Regions from separate parts of the Lysinibacillus sp. NPDC048646 genome, predicted to be linked through region 1. Evidence: riboswitches for the same ligand, from Rfam matches in the RefSeq annotation. Region 1 holds a riboswitch; the other holds the start of a gene.
The links. A riboswitch is a leader RNA that binds a small molecule or an ion and turns the genes downstream of it on or off. The one in region 1 is predicted to bind cobalamin.
Positions count from the first base shown of each region.

Region 2: it holds a riboswitch for cobalamin, as region 1 does, so the genes downstream of both, cobT (nicotinate-nucleotide--dimethylbenzimidazole phosphoribosyltransferase) here and ACQKII_RS19470 (hypothetical protein) in region 1, are expected to answer to the same signal.

Region 1 covers NZ_JBNNLZ010000023.1:20,877-24,665, forward strand. Annotated here, with positions in the region: gene ACQKII_RS19455 (GTP-binding protein) at 1-374, shown strand, start outside; gene ACQKII_RS19460 (hypothetical protein) at 508-942, shown strand; gene ACQKII_RS19465 (hypothetical protein) at 1,039-1,431, opposite strand; gene ACQKII_RS19470 (hypothetical protein) at 1,792-2,574, opposite strand; cobalamin riboswitch at 2,844-3,026, opposite strand; gene ACQKII_RS19475 (YdeI/OmpD-associated family protein) at 3,261-3,789, opposite strand, start outside.
Region 2 covers NZ_JBNNLZ010000020.1:71,025-74,813, reverse strand. Annotated here, with positions in the region: gene ACQKII_RS18490 (aminotransferase class I/II-fold pyridoxal phosphate-dependent enzyme) at 1-400, opposite strand, end outside; gene ACQKII_RS18485 (trimeric intracellular cation channel family protein) at 550-1,155, shown strand; gene cobT (nicotinate-nucleotide--dimethylbenzimidazole phosphoribosyltransferase) at 1,362-2,417, opposite strand; cobalamin riboswitch at 2,533-2,709, opposite strand; gene ACQKII_RS18475 (rhodanese-like domain-containing protein) at 3,202-3,504, opposite strand; gene hfq (RNA chaperone Hfq) at 3,600-3,789, opposite strand, start outside.

The sequences.
Region 1 (3,789 bases):
CCTATTACCGCTTCAAGCTAAAGGCGCCCAACGATTTTATCGGCCGCATGATGACCGATATTCAACAAGCAGCAGGTACATTCGATGCACCACTTTTGACAGAAGAGCAAGTAATATTAACGGGGCGTGCACCTGTCGCTACATTCATGAGCTATAGTACAATCTTTGCTGCCTACACAAATGGCAAGGGCTCACTGTCGCTACAATTTGGTGGCTATGATGTTTGTCATAATACAGAGGAAATCATTGCCCAAATAGCCTACGATAAAAATGCCGATCCTGCGTATAGTTCGTCTAGTATATTTTGTGCCAAAGGAAAAGGCTACTCAGTACCATGGCAGGAAGCACAAGCTGCCATGCATTGCATAAAATAAAGTGAAACTTCAATTAGTGGGGGTTTTCTTCATCTCCCACTGATTGTATGTTGAAACCATCAGGCTTTTACGGTTAGTTGATCGTTCACCTCGTTATCTGTTTCTCATTTTTCAAGAAGAAGGGGGTATATTGTTGAAATCATCGATGTGGCTAGTTTATGGCAGGAAATTTTTTTGGCTAATCGGCTTAATCTTATTAGTAATGTTATGTTCGAATATCGAAAAGATAATCCAACAAACGGTAAGTGAAACATTCAATTTTATGCCGGTCATATGGTCTAATCCGATTATTGCTGTTATTATAGGTTTCTATATTTCTCTTATTATTGTAAAAAAATGGTCATTCAACATAAATCCATCATTATTATGGTGCGTAGCTATTCCTTGTATGTTACTTACGTTTGCCTACCCGGTATTTGCTTCACTCGCATCTATTGAATCATACCAATTAGATATAAAAAATCCTATCATTATCAATTGGCTACTACAAATATATTCTACGGATGTATTCGGTATAATAGCTGGTATGACAGTCATCCTTAGTATCTTTAGCGCGCCTAAGAAATGATTGAAAACTGGACTCGGTTTTTAACATCACCAAACCAGGTCCAGTTTTATGCTTTTCGATTCATGCCTTGCGATCAATTATTTATATAAACTCAATTTACTTCAAAATAGCTGAACCAATGCCAAATACACAACCTGAAGATAAAAAAAATGCATGAAATAATAATGCTTCAGATGTAAATGGGTTAAAGCTGCCAAAAAGCACAAAAATGAACATAGTGGGGATAAAGAAAACACACATACAGCCTAATGGGAAAATAAATAAGCGGTATTTCTTACATTTTGTTTCCATCCAATTAATCAGACGTAAGTAAATAGGCGTTGCCACTAACATAAAGGCTAAAGCCCCACAAAATAAAACAGAATAAATATCATTTCCTAATGATTGATCCCACACTATATTTAATATTTTCTCATACGCATAAAATCCACATAAATAGGCGATTAATGATGTCAAAACATACTGTCCAAGATTCTTAAATAGATGCATTATACACCTCCTTTTTTAACTTTTAGTGCGCGAATGGCATTCTAGAAATTTTCCATCTGATTTAATTATAATAAAGAAAAATTTGGTATTTAAGGATAATATTTAAAGCATATAGTAAAAAGTAGCGACGTGTCCTGGGCAAGGCACGAGCATCGCTCTGCTTATGTATCCTGCTGTGGCTCGTCTTTTGCTTTTTTGAGGATCTGGCTGCCGTTTCAAAACATTTGCAGTTTCTTTCACGCTTTCATCGCCAATGCGATTCGCAGGAATCTACATGAATTTTTCCTTTATATCAAAAAAATAGCATACTAGGCGTACTCCTAGCATACTATTTTCACTTTCGAGATAAGCCCCCTACTATTACAAAGCTTGCGCGGTACTATTTGTCTCTTCAACGAGTAAATAAGCAGGTTCCACAATGACATAACCATGATTATTTGAAAAATCAACTAACACGGTGCCAGGCTGACTCTTTAATAATTGTAAATTATCGATAATTTGGAGCAATAGTTCATGACCATTGCCACGTGGGTGCCAATTTAAATGGTAATCGTTCAGTGCTTTTACAGCTTGCATAAATTGCGAGTAATCGTGCTCTACGTATCTTTTTAGATTCGTATATTTATTGGACTCACGTTTTTTTGCAACTACTAACGCTAAATCAGCCAAATACGTCTCATAAAAACGCATGACCATCGAGCACAATAGATCATTCACACGTGCAGCGCTTAAAATCGGATTTGGGTCAAAATGAAGTCTCTCTAAATTTGGTTTTGCACGAACCGAATCGATACGTGTAATTAATTGATAAGCTTCTCCATTCACTTCATAAACAATCGGATTTGTCGGCATATACATCATAAAGCCATTCTTTCTTGTTTTTAACTCATTAGCCACACTTGCCTTGGCGAATAGATGTCCATCATACCCTTCATTTTGAATCCAAATAATTTCTTTGTTATATAAAATGCGGTCAAATAATCGTTCGTTGCGAATAAGTCCTGTTGCTAAAAACTGATCGACAAGTGATTCAATGACGATTCTTGTCTTCGTCTGCTTGCCTACCTCTGTGCGTGGATGCTTACAAATTTTCATAGCTGATTGCTGTTTTTCCTGTGCTGTACATACATGAATATTCGTCATACGTGCATTCCTCTTTTCGTACATATTTTCAAAACGGCAGGTGTACGTCCACTAAAAAACGGATTTCTCCAGTAAGAGGAAATCCGTCATTCAATGGCTATAACACCTTATACATATCATTCATCACGTAACGTCAAACATTGCCCACATAGGAAAGAATCGGTTCGGTACCGAAGACTTTCATTTACTATTATGGGCGTTTGACGTACTGTGACGAACAGCATATTCTGTTTTGTCAACATGCCACCTCCTATTCCTCGTAGGGTTATGGTGTGTACTCGTAATAGGCAGGTCTCCTGACTTATGGTCAACGCATCTTTCCCCTTCCCGTCTAATGACAGTGGTATTGCAAAGACGCTCACATTTTACAGTTGCGGGACAGTGTCGGACTTACACCGACTTCCCTTTTAAGTAAATTGCACGCAATTTACACCTATTACTACACGCTATTCAGTTGTGAAGGAAAATGAACTAAGTCACATTCCTTATAGAATTACTACTATTAATTGTAAAGAACTCTATTTCCAATGTCAATTATAACAAAATATTCCATCTATTAATACTTTTCGTGTGATGTAGAGTAAAGAGGCTTGAATTTTAACTAAAGCTCCAGTTCGTTCAAAAAAGCAGTTTTTCAGCAAAAAAGAATATCTTATAGTTTGGTTAATTTACTTTCTCTCAATAAACTAATCGTTTAATCCTTTTCCATCGAGAATTTGCTGCATATATTTTTCAACCCTTGACTGTCGTGTTTTGGCTTGTTTGGGTTGAGAAAAATAAAGAATGTAAGCCCTTTGCCGACCCGGTGTCAATACTTCAAAAGCAGTTTCCAATGCAGGGACCTCATTGAATTTATTTTGAAGTTCTTCAGGAATGATGATTTCTGTATTCTTTTTATAATTCACTTCCAAACCGGCCTTTTCAACTTCAATGGCTTCATAAATATAATCTTTCAAGATAGTTTCCATTTCAACGATTTCTAGAACATTGGTAAACCGAATCTGGCGTGCCGCCTGTACATTTTCTGTTTGTTGGATTAGAATCCTATGGGGATCCTGTAACAAGGCACCTTTATGAAACAAAAGTGCACAATAGTCTTTAAATCCATGTATTAAAACGATGTTTTTATTGTCAAACATGTAACAAGGATGCTTCCACTTTATTTCTTCAGCCAGCTCACAGTCAAGAACGATATCTCTCAACTTCTCATATTCT
Region 2 (3,789 bases), on a different contig from region 1:
AGCCAGTATCCTTGTCTCCCCCATCAACAATCGATTGCAATGTATCATATGGTTGACCCGAAATATAAAGCAACTCATCACCAGGACGTAACACACCGAATAAACTAAGCGTGATGGCATGCGTACCCGAAATAATTTGCGGACGCACTATAGCTGCTTGTGCTCCAAATACCTCTGCATAGACACGTTCAAGATTGTCACGACCTTCATCATCGTAACCATAGCCATTGGAAGGGTGCAGATGATAATCACTTACCTGATGCTTTCTGAATGCCGCAAGCACCTTTTGTTGATTGTAAAACGCCATGTCCTCTACTTTTGCATGATAAGGACGTACCTTTTCTTCTATTTTAGCCGCGAAAGCTAGCGTTTGTTCTGTTAAATTACTTGTAAAAGTCATTGTTTTCGTCTCCGTTTCACATATGTTCCTGTCTTATCTTATCAATTTGTGCGCAAGCCTGCAAAACTTGCTATTGTTTCTATTTACAAGATGCGCTAAGCTAAGGGGCGGACTTATTACAAATTATTCTCGTATAAGGAGTGAAAGTTGTGGCTTGGGAAGTATTTAGCACCATTGGGACAATTGCCTTCGCCATTTCCGGGGCAATAATTGCGATGGAGGAAGAATACGATTTATTCGGTGTATATATACTTGGCATTGTAACTGCATTTGGTGGCGGTGCCATTCGAAATTTACTGATTGGGTTGCCCGTGACAACACTGTGGGGCCAGGATATGATGTTTCAAATTGCCATAGCGGCGATTACGATATTTTTTATATTTCCACATCATCTTATCCAGCATTGGCATCGCTGGGGCAATTTCACGGATGCCATTGGCTTATCGGCATTTGCCATTCAAGGCGCACTTTATGCTGTCAAACTCAACATGCCAATTAGTGCAGTCATTGTGGCCGCTGTCTTAACAGGTTCAGGTGGTGGGATTGTTCGTGATGTATTAGCTAGACGCAAACCACTCGTACTCCGCGATGAAATCTATGGGGTATGGGCAGCAATAGCAGGACTTATCGTAGGGCTAGAACTATTTTCAGGAGATATCTTTTTATATGTATTATTCGGTGTCATAACAGCATTACGCATTCTCTCTTATATGAAGAAATGGCGTTTGCCGTTGCGAAAGTTGAATCGAGCTTAGCCAAATTACTTTCAATGCTAAATACCAACAAGCCCAAATAGCTATTCTGTTACTTGGGCTTGTTTTCCCCTATTTCTTAAAAAAATAACATGCTACAACGATTACTGTCACCAAGTATTCTAAGTAAATCTATACTTATTGAAAATACGGTAACTACTTTGAAAAGAACTAATTGTTTTTCTTTAATCGAAAATTCATAGATCTGGTTACTTTTCCAACAGCTTCATCGATTCTTCTAATGTAGCCATGTTTTTCATCATGGAGCAAGCTGCGTCCAAAATAGGAAAGGCTAAAGCTGCACCAGAGCCTTCTCCCAATCGCATATTCATATGCAGCATCGGTTCAACTCCGAGCAAATCGGCGGCAATTTTTGCACCTGGTTCTTCAGAGGTATGAGAAGGAATGATATAGTCTTTAACTTTTGGTTCGAGTTCGTATGCAAGAAGTGCAGCAATGGTAGATATAAAACCATCAATGACCACAGGCTTGCGATTAGCAGCGGCAGCAAGTACGACACCCGCCATAGCGCCTATTTCTAAACCACCAACTTTTGCAAGAATATCAATCGCATCTTGGCGATTTGGTTTGTTTAAGGCAATGGCTTTTTGAATGACCTCTACTTTATGTTCAATTCCCCCAGGTCCAATGCCTGCACCGAATCCTGTCACTTCAAGCGGATTACACGCATGAAGAACCGATAATATCGCAGCACTTGGCGTTGTATTGCCAATCCCCATTTCACCTGTCCCGAGTACATTGGCCCCATTTTTTATTTCTCCTGTCGCTACTTCAATGCCTACTTCAATTGATTGAATAGCTTCTTCCCTTGACATGGCAGGACCTTTTGCCATATTATCCGTGCCATATTTAATTTTTTTTAGGATGACACCCGCATCAAACGGAATATCCTCCTTTACACCAACGTCTACCGTTACAATTTTTGCATTTGTAATTTTAGCGATAGCACAAACTCCTGTTAACCCTTTTGGAAAATTTAATGTTTGAAAGACCGTCACATTTTGTGGGTTTGATGTCACCCCTTCATCACAAACACCATGATCTGCCGCACAGACAATAATGGCTTTGTTATCAATATTGGGAAATAATTGTCCTGTTATACCAGATAGTTGCACGGCTAGAGATTCAAGTTTACCTAAACTTCCAGGGGGCTTGCTAAGGGCGTCTATTCGTTCCCTCGCTTCCTCCATCATCTTGTTGTCAGCACCTTGAATGTTTTGAATTGTTTGTTGTAATAAATGCATGAAAATTTCCCCTTTCCTTTTTGGCCTATTACTTTGAAAATAAGAATAAAGAAAAAACAAAAAGCCTGTAGTTTATTCCATAACAAATAAACTACAGACTTTTCCATCGTCTATATAAACCGAAGTCAATTAGGCAGGTCTCCTGGCTCAATTTCAACATTTCATAGAACCTTCCCAGCACCATGCTAGTGGCATTCTCTATGAAACTCCCTTTTACAGTGGTGGGACCGCTAAAGTTTTTCACTTTATTCCCTATTCTCCCGCAATGGGCACCTAATACTTTTATGTAACTCCTTTAAATCTACGACAAAGTGTTTTTTGTGTCAATATACTAAAATAATCGATGTAGGAACACAAAACAGTGAAGTCAAGATAATTAAACTACCGTGAGAACGCGTCTGATATAAGTCAAAAACAAAATAAGCAGTGTATGCACCCAATTATGAATGTCTACTTGACAGTGTATGGGGCTACTTGTTTGGGATATAAAGGGGTTACACATTTTAGAAATGATGCAGCCAACTTTAAGAATGAAAAACTTAGAAAAACGATAAAATTAGTTGATTGGCGTGCAGGCGACGACTCCTTGGGGGGACTAGCGAACAGCTTGAGACCCCCAAGGTGCATTAGCGACGAGGAGGCTCAAGGTTCGCCCCCAGGAAAGCGTCCGCCAAAACGGCAATCAACGGCGTCGAAGTAAAAGCCATGGCAGAAACGATTAATCGTTTCCGCCATGGCTAAACTTTTTCAGTACCCTCGTATAAACGAGGGTTTTACTCAACAATTATTTAAATTCTAACTCGCCATCGTAAGCAAGCATACCGCCTTCAAGGTTTGTTACATCAAAGCCTCGATCTTCTAGAAATGCACAGGCATTTGCAGAGCGTCCGCCAGCTTTACAAACCACGATATACGGTTTTGATGCATCCAATTCTTCTAGGCGATCTGGAATTGTGCCAAGTGCGATGTGTTGTGCGCCCGGGATCATACCTTGTGCAACTTCATCATCTTCACGAACATCGATAATGTATAAATCTTCGTTTGTATCCAGTAATTCTAATATTTCGGTTGTTTCCATTGTTTTCATGTGTATAATCCTCCAATATGTCTAAACTCTTGTACTATTATAGCGTGAACAAAAAAAAACAGCTAGTGTCACACACTAACTGTTCATATAGCCTCTTATTCTTCTGTCTCTGAAAAATCTACTTGCTTTGCTGGAACGAATGTAGAAATCGCGTGTTTGTATATAAGATGCTGTTTGTTGTCAGCGTCTACTAATAACACAGTAAAATTATCATAGGATTTTACAGTCCCTTTTAACTGGAATCCATTTAAAAGAAACACAGTTACAAAAACACTGTTTTTACGT